Regions from separate parts of the Bacillus cereus group sp. RP43 genome, predicted to be linked through region 2. Evidence: predicted binding sites of a transcription regulator. Region 2 holds the regulator's gene; each other region holds the start of a gene.

Region 1 (3,188 bases), 4.5 Mb from region 2:
TGATACTGTATATGAATTCAATTGAACTCCTCCTTAATACGAGAAATCCAATCATAATAGTGTGATAAAAAGGCCTTTTTATCTTCTACAAAAATAACTTTACTGCTGTTAAATGCTATTATGAATGGCTTCACTCTTTTTTTGAAGAACGCACTTTAAAGTACGATAGATACTAAAAAGTAACATAGGCACTTTTTAGTACCGTACTACTCATTTCCCTCTTACGTATGCTATTATGGAACATATTCAACACGATAAAAAGTACGTACTTTAAAGTGCTATAGGCACTAAAAAGTAACATTTAACTTATTTAGCTTCTTTTGTTGAAGAACTGAAATTTACATTCATCCAAGGAGATTTTTTATATGAAGAAATATAATATTCCTGTCGAGGCGACCTTAGAGGTTATCGGTGGCAAATGGAAAGTCGTTATTCTTTGCCACTTAACGAAAGGTACAAAGAGAACGAGTGAACTAAAACGTTTAATGCCTGGTATTACACAAAAGATGTTAACACAGCAATTACGCGAGTTAGAAGAGGATGGGGTTATTCAAAGAAAGGTATACAATCAAGTACCACCAAAAGTAGAATATTCTCTTACTGACTACGGATGGTCTTTAGAATCAATTCTCGATTCTCTTTGTACTTGGGGCGAATGCCACCTTGAAAAAAGCGGTAACACATCGATGCTAATTACAGAGGATGAACAATAAAAAAAGGAAAAAATGAACATAAATCTGTCCATTTTCCCCTTTTTTTCTTTATATATATGTACATTTTTAAGATAGATAAAATATTTTATGCGCTTTCATTCCTTGTCAATACTAGGTTACAGCATCAATATCAAATAATTAGGAATCATTTTTATGTTAACATACGTGTATATAGTATATAATATAGGATATATATTATATACACTTTCCGATAAGGGAACTTTCCATTATGCGGACAAGCCATGTATCGGACAGTTCATAAATAATAGGTAGGACATTATGGTTTTGGATTTATGATTTCAGCTTACTTGCTATCATAAATTTAAAGGCATTTTATTGTGCTTTGTGAAACTTTGTATAAAGTTTCGCAAACGTTTACTATCTTACCTATCAAAAATAAGAGTATTGCTATCGTAAAGGAGAATTGGAGATGCCAGAAACTATGACTCAAACAAAGCCAGAACAAGAAACTGTACAAATTTCTGCTAGCCAAGGACAACTTGATGTACTTGATCAGTTGTTAAAACCTGAGGTACAAGAATCATTAACAACACTAGTGGAACAGCTTCCAAAATTAACTGAGCTTGTTAATATTTTAACTAAGTCTTATGACTTCGCTCAAACTGTTGCTACTGATGAAGTATTAAAAAGCGACACTGTTAGTGCAATCACAGAGCTTGTAGAACCTGTAAAAGATACAGTGAAAGGCATGGCTGCAACTGCTATCGAAGCGAAAGATCGTGCTGACGAAAGCAACGAAGTTATCGGCCTGTTCGGTCTATTAAAATTACTAAAAGACCCACAAGCACAAAAAATGTTCCGCTTTGTGAACGCATACCTTCAAATTAGTGCAGAACGTAACAATAAATAATTTAACTTATAACAACAATTAGTAAAGACGGGGGATATCATACTATGTCAAAACAAATTGTCATCTTAGGCGCTGGTTATGGCGGTCTTCTTGCCGCTCTAAACGTACGTAAATATTACAGCAAATCAGAAGCACAAGTTACAGTGATTAACCAATACCCAACGCACCAAATCATCACTGAACTACACCGCCTTGCAGCTGGTAACGTTGCTGAGCAAGCAGTTGCAATGCCACTTACAAAGCTTTTCAAAGGCAAAGACATCGATCTTAAAATTGCAACAGTTGAGTCATTCTCAGTTGATAGCAAAGAAATCAAACTAGCTGGTGGCACTACACTATCTTACGATGCACTTGTAGTTGCTTTAGGAAGTAAAACTGCTTACTTCGGTATTCCAGGACTAGAAGAAAACAGCATGGTATTAAAATCTGCTGCTGATGCAAACAAAATCTACAAACACGTTGAAGACCGTATTCGTGAATACGCTAAAACGAAAAACGAAGCTGATGCTACAATCGTAATCGGTGGTGGCGGATTAACTGGCGTTGAGCTAGTTGGTGAGCTTGCTGACATTATGCCTAAACTTGCAAAAAGCCACGGCGTAAATCCAAAAGAAGTTAAACTTCTTCTTGTTGAAGCAGGTCCAAAAATCCTTCCAGTATTACCAGATCACTTAATCGAACGTGCAACTACTAGCTTAGAAGCACGCGGTGTTACATTCTTAACAGGTCTTCCTGTAACAAACGTTGCCGGCAATGAAATCGACTTAAAAGACGGTCAAAAAATCGTTGCTAACACATTCGTTTGGACAGGCGGCGTACAAGGTAACCCATTAATTGGTGAATCAGGTCTTGAAGTAAACCGTGGACGTGCAACTGTTGATGCACACCTGCAATCTACTTCTCACAAAGACGTATTCGTTGCTGGAGACAGCGCTGTTGTCTTCTCTCCAGACGGTCGTCCATACCCACCAACTGCACAAATCGCTTGGCAAATGGGTGAATTAATTGGATACAACTTATACGCAGCACTAGAAGGCAAAGCATTCGAAGAGTTCGCACCTATCAACTCTGGAACACTTGCTAGTCTAGGACGTAAAGATGCTGTTGCTACAATCGGAGCAAGCAATACTCCGCTTAAAGGCTTACCGGCATCATTAATGAAAGAAGCAAGTAACGTTCGTTACTTATCACACATTAAAGGTCTATTCAGCTTAGCTTACTAATCTGAATATAAGCCCGAATCATGCCCGGCATGGTTCGGGCTATTTTTATCCGTAATATTCTCTACTTATTTATATTCGGCAGAGGAATACTATAACCCTCTTCAATTATCTAAATATACTGACTTTTTTGTGTCGAAATTGTGTATACGAAAAGAGTGAAAGTATCTTTCTTACTTCCACTCTTCCACAAAAACTATTATCCCAATTTCACTAAGCTATAGTTCTTCTTCCCTTTACGAATAATAATAAATCTTCCATCAAACGAATTTTCTACAGTAACATCCGTACCTACATCCGTTACTTTCTCACCATTCATAGAAATCGCACCGTTATTAATGTCTTCACGCGCTTGACGTCTAGAAGGTTCAATTCCTAAATCAA
Region 2 (3,188 bases):
TGAATCGTTGTTCCCACTTCTTGTATGTTACAATATGAAAGACACCCTAAGTTGTTTTCGCTAAACGTACAACTTTTTCCTGTCTCCTATTTTATTTTCAAATACTTATTTACAAAAAAAATATAATTCAAATGAAAGTTTATATCGTAGGTAGCATATTTACATGTTATCCTACCTTATCTCATACACTAGCGTTAGAAAGGATGGTTAAACCATTTGAAAAAACAATATTGGTGGATTATCGTTACATACATTTTAATGCAGTTATCAGGCATTGCCGGGTTACCGCTTCTCCTGAAAACTGGACTATACGATAATAGGGGATTTACTAGAGAGGAAAAAATTCAGCTCATAACTGGTCATTGGGCTATCATTAGCTTTTTCATTGCATTATGCGTTGTACTTTGGTTACTCAGAACAGACATTCGTGACAGGCATTTAGATAAAATGCGCTCTACTGTTCCAGCTACAATTGGGTGGATTTTTATTGGTTTCTTCTTAGCACTGTTCTCACAAAGCATTGCCGGTATGATCGAAATGCGTTTATTAGGGATTACACCGGGATCTGAAAATACAGCAAGACTTATGGACATCGCAAGAACGACACCTTGGTTCCTTATCGTCATATCTATAATAGGACCTATTTTGGAAGAAATCGTATTTAGAAAAATTTTATTCGGTACACTTTATAAGAAGTTTAACTTCTTTATTGCCGCTATTATTAGTTCACTTGTATTCGCGGCGATTCATTTTGATTTTACTCACTTATTGGTATACACTTCAATGGGGCTCGTATTCGCCTTTTTATACGTAAAAACGAAACGAATTATCGTTCCTATTGCAGCTCATGTTGCAATGAATACATTAGTTGCAGTCGCTCAAGTTGTAGTAAGTAATGAGCAAATTCAAGAAATGATTAAAGAAGCTGAAAAAATGCAAGGCTTTATCGGAGGATTTTTAGTATGAGAAACTCACCATTGTTCATGGCTGCATTATACTTTCTTCTTGGATGTATCTTTACACGCTTCGCTATTACGAACGTAACAGATACAATCTGGAATATGTGGACAATACTATTTGCAGTTATGGCAACAATTGATTTTAATTTGGCACTTCGCCTTATCTTAGTCAAATTCACAAAGAAAAAACAATAATAAAACGCAGAGGTCATCTCCTCTGCGTTTTATTGTGGATAATTCTTCAAAAAGTAAACAAGCGTTTGTAACTCTACAGCTAAATCAATGTGATGAATTCTTATATTCTCTGACACATTTAAGCGTGCTGGTGTGAAATTTAAAATACCATGCACGTCCGTTTCTGCCAATCTATCTGCCACAGATTGCGCTACTGTAGCGGGTACCGTTAATATTGCCACTTGTATATCAGTTGATAAACGTTCTTCTAATTCATCCAAATGATATACAGGAATTCCTCCGATTTCTGTTCCAACTTTCTCTTCACTAACATCAAATGCCATTTCAATTTTTGTATTATTGTTTTTCGTGAAATTATAATGTAAGAAAGCGGTCCCTAAATTACCTACTCCAATAAGTGCTACACGTGTTATATCATCTTGGTCGAGTGTTTCACGGAAAAATGATAATAAATAATTTACGTTATATCCATATCCTTTTTTCCCTAACGCTCCAAAATATGAAAAATCTCTTCGAATAGTTGCGGAATCAACCTTTACCGCTTCACTCAATTCGGCTGATGAAACACGTTGCTTACCAGAAAGAGATAAGTTTTGGATAAATCGATAGTATAGAGGCAATCGTTTGGCAGTGGCCTGTGGAATTTTTTGCTGATCCATATAACCTCTCCTCTCTTCCTATCTTTATTCTTATACTTGAATCAAATACAGAAGTTTAGTACTCATGAATTTCCTTGTATAATAAAAAGAAGAAGTATTCTCTCTTTATTTTAAACTATACACTATTTTTAGTATGATTGAGAAATATAAACATGGCAAAGTTAAGAAATTATTTGAGGTGAAAACATTGATATTATTACAAGTGAATGGGCTTTCGAAATTATACGGTGCAGAAACGATTCTTGCAAACATAAAATTGGAAGTTCAAACAAAAGATCGTATCGCATTAGTCGGACGAAATGGAGCCGGAAAATCTACATTATTAAAAATAATAGCTGGTGAGTTATCTCATGATGGTGGTGAAATTATAAAGCCGAAAGATGTCTCAATGGGGTATTTAGCTCAAAATACCGGATTAGAAACGTCTTTAACAATTTGGGATGAAATGTTAACCGTCTTTACACACTTGCAGCAGATGGAGACAAAACTTCGAAGGCTAGAGCAAGAGATGGGAAAAGAAGAAAACTTTTCAAATGCGACTATATACGAGAAATTATTAGCTGATTATGACCAATTACAATTAGATTATAAAGATCAAGGCGGCTATCAGTACGAAGCGGATATACGCTCGATTTTAAGCGGTCTTGGCTTCCCTGTTGAAACGCACCAGACGACAATTTCTACATTAAGTGGTGGACAAAAGACTCGATTAGCTCTTGGGAAATTATTATTAACTAGACCAGACTTACTTATTTTAGACGAACCTACAAACCATTTGGACATTGAGACACTAACATGGCTTGAACAATACTTACAAGGCTATCCTGGTGCGATTTTAATCGTTTCCCATGACCGTTATTTCTTAGATAAACTCGTTACACAAGTATACGAAATTTCTAATAAGGAAAGCCGACGATTTGTTGGTAACTACAGTAAATATTTAGACTTAAAATCAGCTCTATACGAGCAAGAGATGAAGCGTTATGAAAAACAACAAGATGAAATCGCTAAACTGGAAGACTTTGTGCAAAAAAATATAGCTCGCGCATCTACGACAAAACGTGCTCAAAGTCGCCGTAAACAATTAGACAGAATGGACGTATTAACTAGACCATTAGGCGATTCTAAATCAGCTTCCTTCCACTTCGATATTGAAAAACAAAGTGGAAATGATGTTTTACAAGTAAAAGATGTAACTATTGGCTATGAACAGGAACCGATTATTGAACATGTAAATATGCGCTTAACTCGTGGTGATAGTGTTGCCTTAGTTGGGCCGAACGGAATTGGAAAATCTACATTATTAAAATCCATTGTGAATAAGTTACAGCTATTACATGGAAACGTTGCTTTTGGATCAAATGTATCTGTTGGT
Region 3 (3,188 bases), 1.0 Mb from region 2:
AACCACAATTCCGTTTGGACCTTTTATTAGCCTTGGAGCAATATGTTATGTGTTGGTCACATATGCAAAATAGAGAGGAGATAGAAAATGAATGTATATATGGATGATCAAAGAAGTTGCCCGTACGGATATGTTTTGGCAACTACAGTAGAATCTGCATTACAATTTGTTCGGAGTAATAAGGTAAACATCCTCTCTCTTGATTTTAACATGGGATGGAGGAAAAGGAATGGATTAGATTTTGTAGAAGCCTTTTGTACAGAAGGTCTATATGTTAATGAAATTCACCTTCATACAAATGATGTCATCGGTATGCATCAGATGAAACAGAGAATTGAGAAGGGGAAAGAGAAAGGAGAAATTGATCCTCATATTGCCTTGAAATATGTAGGGAGCTAAAAACTCCAAAGTGAAACTTTGGAGTTTTTAATGCTTCATATGAGCTTGTAAAGGAATGATTTCCTCAGTTTGAGCTGCAACTAATTCAGTTTCCTCTTGTTTAACATCAGGTGCTTTCTTTGTTAAGTACTGATATACCATACCGACAAATACGGATCCGCCAATAATGTTACCAATTGTAACTGGAATTAAGTTATGAATAGCGCCGGCAAAAGAAATTGTATCAGGATGTGGTGAAACTAAAGATAAGGCAAACAATGATAAGTTTGCAATGCTATGCTCATAGCCAGATAAGAAGAATGTGAAAACGAGCATCATCATCATCAATATTTTTGCTGTATCACCTTTTACTTGAGAAGGTAAGAAGCAGGCAAGACATACGAGCCAGTTACATAAAATCGCTTTAAAGAATAATTGCATTGTAGGTGTATTCATCTTTCCTTCAACAACTTTATTCATTAAATGACCGTGATCAATTGCTTCGAAAATTCCAGTTGCGTAAAATAGTAAGGCAAAGAATAAAGCGCCAGCTAAGTTACCTGCATAACAAGCAACCCAGTTGCGAAGTGTATCAGAAATAGTTGTTTCTTTTCTTAAAGTTGCCACTGTGAAGTACATTGTATTGCCAGTAAATAATTCAGCGCCACCATATATAATAAGTACCAGAGCAATCCCGAAAAACATGGAGGAAGCTAAATATGTTGCTGGTGAATCAACAATATGAAAAAAGTTACCTAATTTAAAACATAGTACAATAATAAAACCGATATAAATGCCAGCAAGTGCAGCACGAATGAAATATTGCATTGGATTTGTATCTAGCATTTGCTTTTTGCTCTTAGCCAGTTTTACAACGTAATCTAATCCTTGTTCTAGCATGAGTAATACGCTCCTTTAGTACATCGTCTATAAATACTCCTTATATGAATAAAGTACATGGATTTGTTCATAGTTTCAATAAGTTTGTGCAATATTTCACAAAAAGGACATACATCTTGAAGGAAAGCGTTTACAAAAGGTAGTATAATGGAATTTTTTCTAAAAATAGAGAGGGGATTGAAACGAGTGGAAAAGAAAAAGCGCTGTAATTACAGCGCTTTTTCGTCTAAATTCTTTTCTACTTTTACTTCTACTTCTTTCGAGAAGAACCAACCGCCAATTGCGATTCCGACTAATACAATCCAGAATGTAAGCTTCCACGGAGTAGATTCTGGGAATGAATGCGGAAGGACATTTAAAGCAGGGTGTGCTAGCGTATAAACTGTTAATTTCACACCAACCCAACCTACAATTAAAAATGCTGCAGTTTCAAGTCCTGGTTTACGTTTTAATATTTGTACGAAAGCAGTTGCTGCAAATCGCATTATAACTAATCCGATAAGTCCACCTGTAAAGATAACGATAAATTGACCTGTATCAAGACTACCAATCGTACCTAATCCTGTTTTCGGTAAAGTCACTGCTAATGCAACAGCAGCTAAAATTGAATCAACAGCGAAGGCGATATCAGCAACTTCGACTTTAAATACAGTCCACCAAAAGTTCTCTTGTTTTTTCTTTGCTTCTTTTTCTTCTGTTTCTTCATGTGTATTCTTTTTAACATACGTTTTAAATAAGTGATTCCCCGCGATAAACATAAGATAAATCGCACCAATTGCTTGCACTTGCCATACATCGACTAGGAAAGAAATCATGAATAGTGATCCGAAGCGGAAAACGAACGCTCCTGCTAATCCATAAAATAGTGCTTTCTTTCGTTTTTCTTCTGGTAAATGTTTTACCATGATTGCGAGAACGAGAGCGTTATCAGCCGCTAAAATCCCCTCTAGTGCAATTAGGATGAGTAATACCCAACCATACTCCAATAATAATGATACATCCATGTACATTCTCCTCTCATTTCTATAAAGACTAAACAAGTGAAGAAGTTCCCCAATGTTTAGTTTCCCCATACTCCTGCGTATCAACGGTGGAAGGAATTTGAAAACAAAAAAGACCTCTGCCGTTGATAGGCAAAGGTCTTGCTAGACATATGTAATGAAAATGCCAACAAAGCCGGAAGAACTAAGTTCTACGTAATGACGACTTTGTTTCCAAGAAATAGTTCTTGGACGCTACTCCCCTTTGGAGATATGCTATTGTATTCTCATTATATGGATAATTTATACGGTTGTCAACCTGTTAAAATATCTTCGTTTGGATATTTTATTTTTCTTTGTTTTTTACGTGCAAATGAAAAGGCTAATGTTAAAGGCCCCATCTTTCCAAAAAACATCATAAAGATAATAATTGTTTTGCCGATGATTGTTAAGTGTGGCGTCAAATTCATGCTAAGGCCGACAGTTCCAAATGCTGAAAATACTTCAAAAGCACTCATTAATAAAGGAACTTTCTCAGTGATGCTTAAAATTAAAATGGAAAGAAAAATAAAAGAAATTGAAATAATAGTAATCGTTAATGATTTGACAATGAGCGTATCTTTAATGGATTTTTTAAACACTACTATATCATCTTGTTCTTGCAAAAATTTAAATACGCCTAAAAACATAATTAAAAAAGTTGTTAACTTAATCCCGCCACCAGTTGAAGCACTGCCAGCACCAATAAACATAAGAAGCATCATTAATAAAAGTGAAGGTTTTGATAATGCAGAGATATCAACAGTATTAAACCCGGCAGTACGTGTTGAAACCGCTTGAAAATAAGCAGCCATACCTTCTTCAAATGGTGTAAAACCTCTCATGGAAATTGAATTATGAAACTCGAATATGAAAATGAAAACTGTAGCA
Region 4 (3,188 bases), 4.4 Mb from region 2:
TTTCCTGCTTCCAGTTGGAAAATTAATGCTGATACTGGGCCCACTATAGCACTGGCGACGACAGTTGGGACGAGAATCATTGGATTTTTAGTAATGTTCGGCAACTGTACTTTTGGAGTACAAAGTGCCTGAGCTAATATGCCACCTAAATTATTTTCTTTCGCTGAAATAACAGAGAATCCAATAAACTGAGCAACGCATCCTGCAAGTGCTGCACCACCTGCAACACCATCTAAGCTAAGCGCTATCGCTAACGCAGCTGATGAAGCTGGAGAGATGAGTAACAGTCCCCAAACTACAGCAATCACGATAGAAGCGATAAATGGGCTACCAGCTGAACTATCTTTAATGAATGCTCCAACTGTATTTAAAACTGGGCTAATATTTTGAGCTAACCAAATACCGACTAAACCAGAACCTAATATCGCTGCAAATGGAACGAGCATCATATCTAAAGCAGTTTTTCCACTTAAACGTTTACCAATATAAACTGCTAAAGTCGCTGTTAATAATGCACCGATTGGTTCACCTGTTTTAATGATGAGACCAGCTTCAGTAATTGAAATTGAACCCGCCCCTATTGCTCCGGCTACCATCGCTGAGAAAATTACGAGTCCGTTTGCACCGAGCATAAAAGCAATTCCGGCTCCAATTGCTGGTGCCATAAGTGATTTTGCAACAACTCCGATTGTAATAAGTAATGGGATATCAACAATTCTTCCTATATTTTCGATTAGTAAACCAATTCCAAGGGATACGAAAATACCTTGTGCTATTCCGGCAGAAGCTTTAAACACACGAGACATTATATATTCCTTCATTTGTTTCACCTTCTCCTATAATTTAGTAACCAATTGTTTTCATATAATCGCGTAAAACATCGTTTGATTTTGCAAAGCGACTTTCTTCCTCTTCTGATAAGTTTAGTTCTACAACTTCTCTTACACCGTCTCTAGTAATAATTGCTGGTACTCCTGTACAAATATCGTATTCGCCATATTCCCCGTCTAAAATAGCTGAAACAGCGATAACACGGTGATCATCATTGAAAATTGAGCGAGCAATATAAGCTAGAGAATTTCCGATTCCATAATAAGTAGTTCCTTTACGCTTATAAATTTCCCATCCAGCTTTGGCAGTCTTCTCAACAATTTCATCTAAATCTATTTCACCAAATTGTTCTTTTTGTTCCTCTAAAATTTGCAGCATTGGCTTTCCACCAACAGTTACGTGAGACCAAGCAACCATTTGAGAATCACCATGTTCTCCTAATGAATACCCATGAATACTACGAGGATCTACATGTAACATTTCAGATAAAATTGTTCTTAAGCGAGAAGAATCTAGTGATGTACCAGTACCTATCACACGATTTCTAGGTAATCCAGATAATTTCCACACTTGATATGTAATAATATCAACTGGGTTCGATGCGAGTAAGAAAATGCCATCAAATCCACTTTCCATTACGCCCCCAACAATGCTTTCCATAATCTTTGCACTTGCTCCTAAAGTGTCTAAACGGCTTTGTCCAGGTTTTGGCGCTGGTCCTGCTGTAATAATGACAATGTCCATATCTTTGCAGTTTTCATAGCTTCCTGCATATACTTTTGTTCTTGTATTTGTAAAGTTAATGCAGTGCGATAAATCCATCGCTTCTCCAACTGCACGTTCATGATTTATATCAATTAACAATAGCTCTTCGCAAATCCCTTGGTTTACAATGGAATACGCACAGCTTGATCCAACTAATCCAGTACCGATAATTGCAATTTTTCTTGTGTTTCTATTCATAGCAATCTCTCCTAATTGATCATGTAGTCTATTTCTTTCGTTCTTTACACCCCTAATTATAGAGGTTCTCACGATAGAAACCATGGATTCTTTGTGAAATATTGAGCAAAGTTTTTGTCCTTTTTGTGAATTGTTATATTTAATTTTCGTCATATTTGTTACAACTGAAAAAATATTTATTATGTATTTATTGACATATACCAAACAAAAAAACGAGCGAATCCATTCGCTCGTTTCATTCATCACACTATTCCGCACTTAATTGACTTTTCAATTGCTGCACAATCATTGGATTAGCAGGTGCTGCCGGCTTGTAATAACTTTTTTGCTTCGCGTATTCATACATATTACGTTGACGCATCTCATCTTGATTACGAATTTGAATTAACGTTTGATGTAACTGTTCGTTATCAGACTGAGAAATATAATTTGCATAACTTGTTAAACTTGAATTTAATCCTGCTAAATAATCATTTACCATATCTTTTTCATTCATCTTTCGCTTCCTCCTATCCTAGGAAAGTCATTAATTGTTGTTTCGTATTTCGTGCATCTTGCGCATCCTTCTCAAGCATTTGCTTTAGCTGTGGGTCCGTACAAGCTTGTGCATACTGTTCCAATTTGTTAATAATCGTCGCATGTCCACCAATTAAATGACGTAAGTTTTCTACTTCAAGCTCTGTTAAATTTTGCATATAACATACCCGCCTTTCTTTGTTCATTCATCATTAGTATTTGGTTCTTTTTGGATTGTATTCATTAACTTTTCCCACATATAAACAAAATAAAAGATGAATAGCTAGGCCATTCATCTTTTCTGCTAAATATTCATTCAATTTTATAAAGAAACAATCATACTTATACTCACAAGTAGGTTCCATACAATATGTAAAATGATGCTAGGTACAATAGATTGTGTTTTCTTATATAACATAGCAAATACAATCCCCATAATCATTGCCGTAATCGGAAAACCACCATGAAGAATCCCAAAGATGAAGGAAGAAATAATGGTACCAACTAGAAAACTATATTTCTTTTCAAAAAATCGATACAAAATACCTCTATATAAAATTTCTTCTTTAATTGGTGTAATTATAGCAACACTTAACACATATATAATACTTTGTAGACTATTTTGAAGTCCTAAGCTCCCTAATTGATCTCGTTGCTGCTCTGCACTTTCAAAGCTAAACAACTCTAACATTACATACTGAGTGAATGCAATGATGATAAAACCTATTAATAAATACAAGTAGGTTTTCCCATTTTTTAAAACAGATACATCCCAAATGTTCTTAATAAAATGAAGCACTGGTTTATAAGCAAATAAAACAATAGTAACAACAGCTGCATCAAATAGAAGTAAATAATATCCCTCTAAATTAGCACGT

What was found. Region 2 encodes Rex, which represses fermentation and respiration genes when NADH is low (regulators of the CRP and FNR family bind a similar motif). Its sites were predicted from a motif close to TTGTGAAATATTTCACAA; they were not measured.
Positions count from the first base shown of each region.
Region 1: a site for Rex is predicted at 1,067-1,084, ahead of QCI75_RS02005 (DUF1641 domain-containing protein). Genes of this name have one in related genera too.
Region 3: a site for Rex is predicted at 1,363-1,380, ahead of QCI75_RS20360 (formate/nitrite transporter family protein). Genes of this name have one in related genera too.
Region 4: a site for Rex is predicted at 1,886-1,903, ahead of QCI75_RS02325 (L-lactate dehydrogenase). Genes of this name have one in related genera too.

Region 1 is NZ_JARVHQ010000001.1:406,829-410,016, reverse strand. Features, by position in the region: gene QCI75_RS02010 (winged helix-turn-helix transcriptional regulator) at 366-713, shown strand; gene QCI75_RS02005 (DUF1641 domain-containing protein) at 1,144-1,584, shown strand; gene QCI75_RS02000 (NAD(P)/FAD-dependent oxidoreductase) at 1,629-2,807, shown strand; gene tyrS (tyrosine--tRNA ligase) at 3,004-3,188, opposite strand, start outside.
Region 2 is NZ_JARVHQ010000001.1:4,892,864-4,896,051, forward strand. Features, by position in the region: gene QCI75_RS25275 (CPBP family intramembrane glutamic endopeptidase) at 217-966, shown strand; gene QCI75_RS25280 (YdiK family protein) at 963-1,154, shown strand; gene QCI75_RS25285 (redox-sensing transcriptional repressor Rex) at 1,184-1,813, opposite strand; gene QCI75_RS25290 (ABC-F family ATP-binding cassette domain-containing protein) at 2,001-3,188, shown strand, end outside.
Region 3 is NZ_JARVHQ010000001.1:3,897,614-3,900,801, reverse strand. Features, by position in the region: gene QCI75_RS20370 (prepilin peptidase) at 1-73, shown strand, start outside; gene QCI75_RS20365 (cyclic-phosphate processing receiver domain-containing protein) at 88-399, shown strand; gene QCI75_RS20360 (formate/nitrite transporter family protein) at 427-1,278, opposite strand; gene QCI75_RS20355 (TerC family protein) at 1,488-2,282, opposite strand; yybP-ykoY riboswitch at 2,362-2,534, opposite strand; gene QCI75_RS20350 (TrkH family potassium uptake protein) at 2,573-3,188, opposite strand, start outside.
Region 4 is NZ_JARVHQ010000001.1:469,227-472,414, reverse strand. Features, by position in the region: gene QCI75_RS02330 (PTS sugar transporter subunit IIC) at 1-821, opposite strand, end outside; gene QCI75_RS02325 (L-lactate dehydrogenase) at 844-1,794, opposite strand; gene QCI75_RS02320 (spore coat protein) at 2,042-2,290, opposite strand; gene QCI75_RS02315 (hypothetical protein) at 2,304-2,489, opposite strand; gene QCI75_RS02310 (CPBP family intramembrane glutamic endopeptidase) at 2,633-3,188, opposite strand, start outside.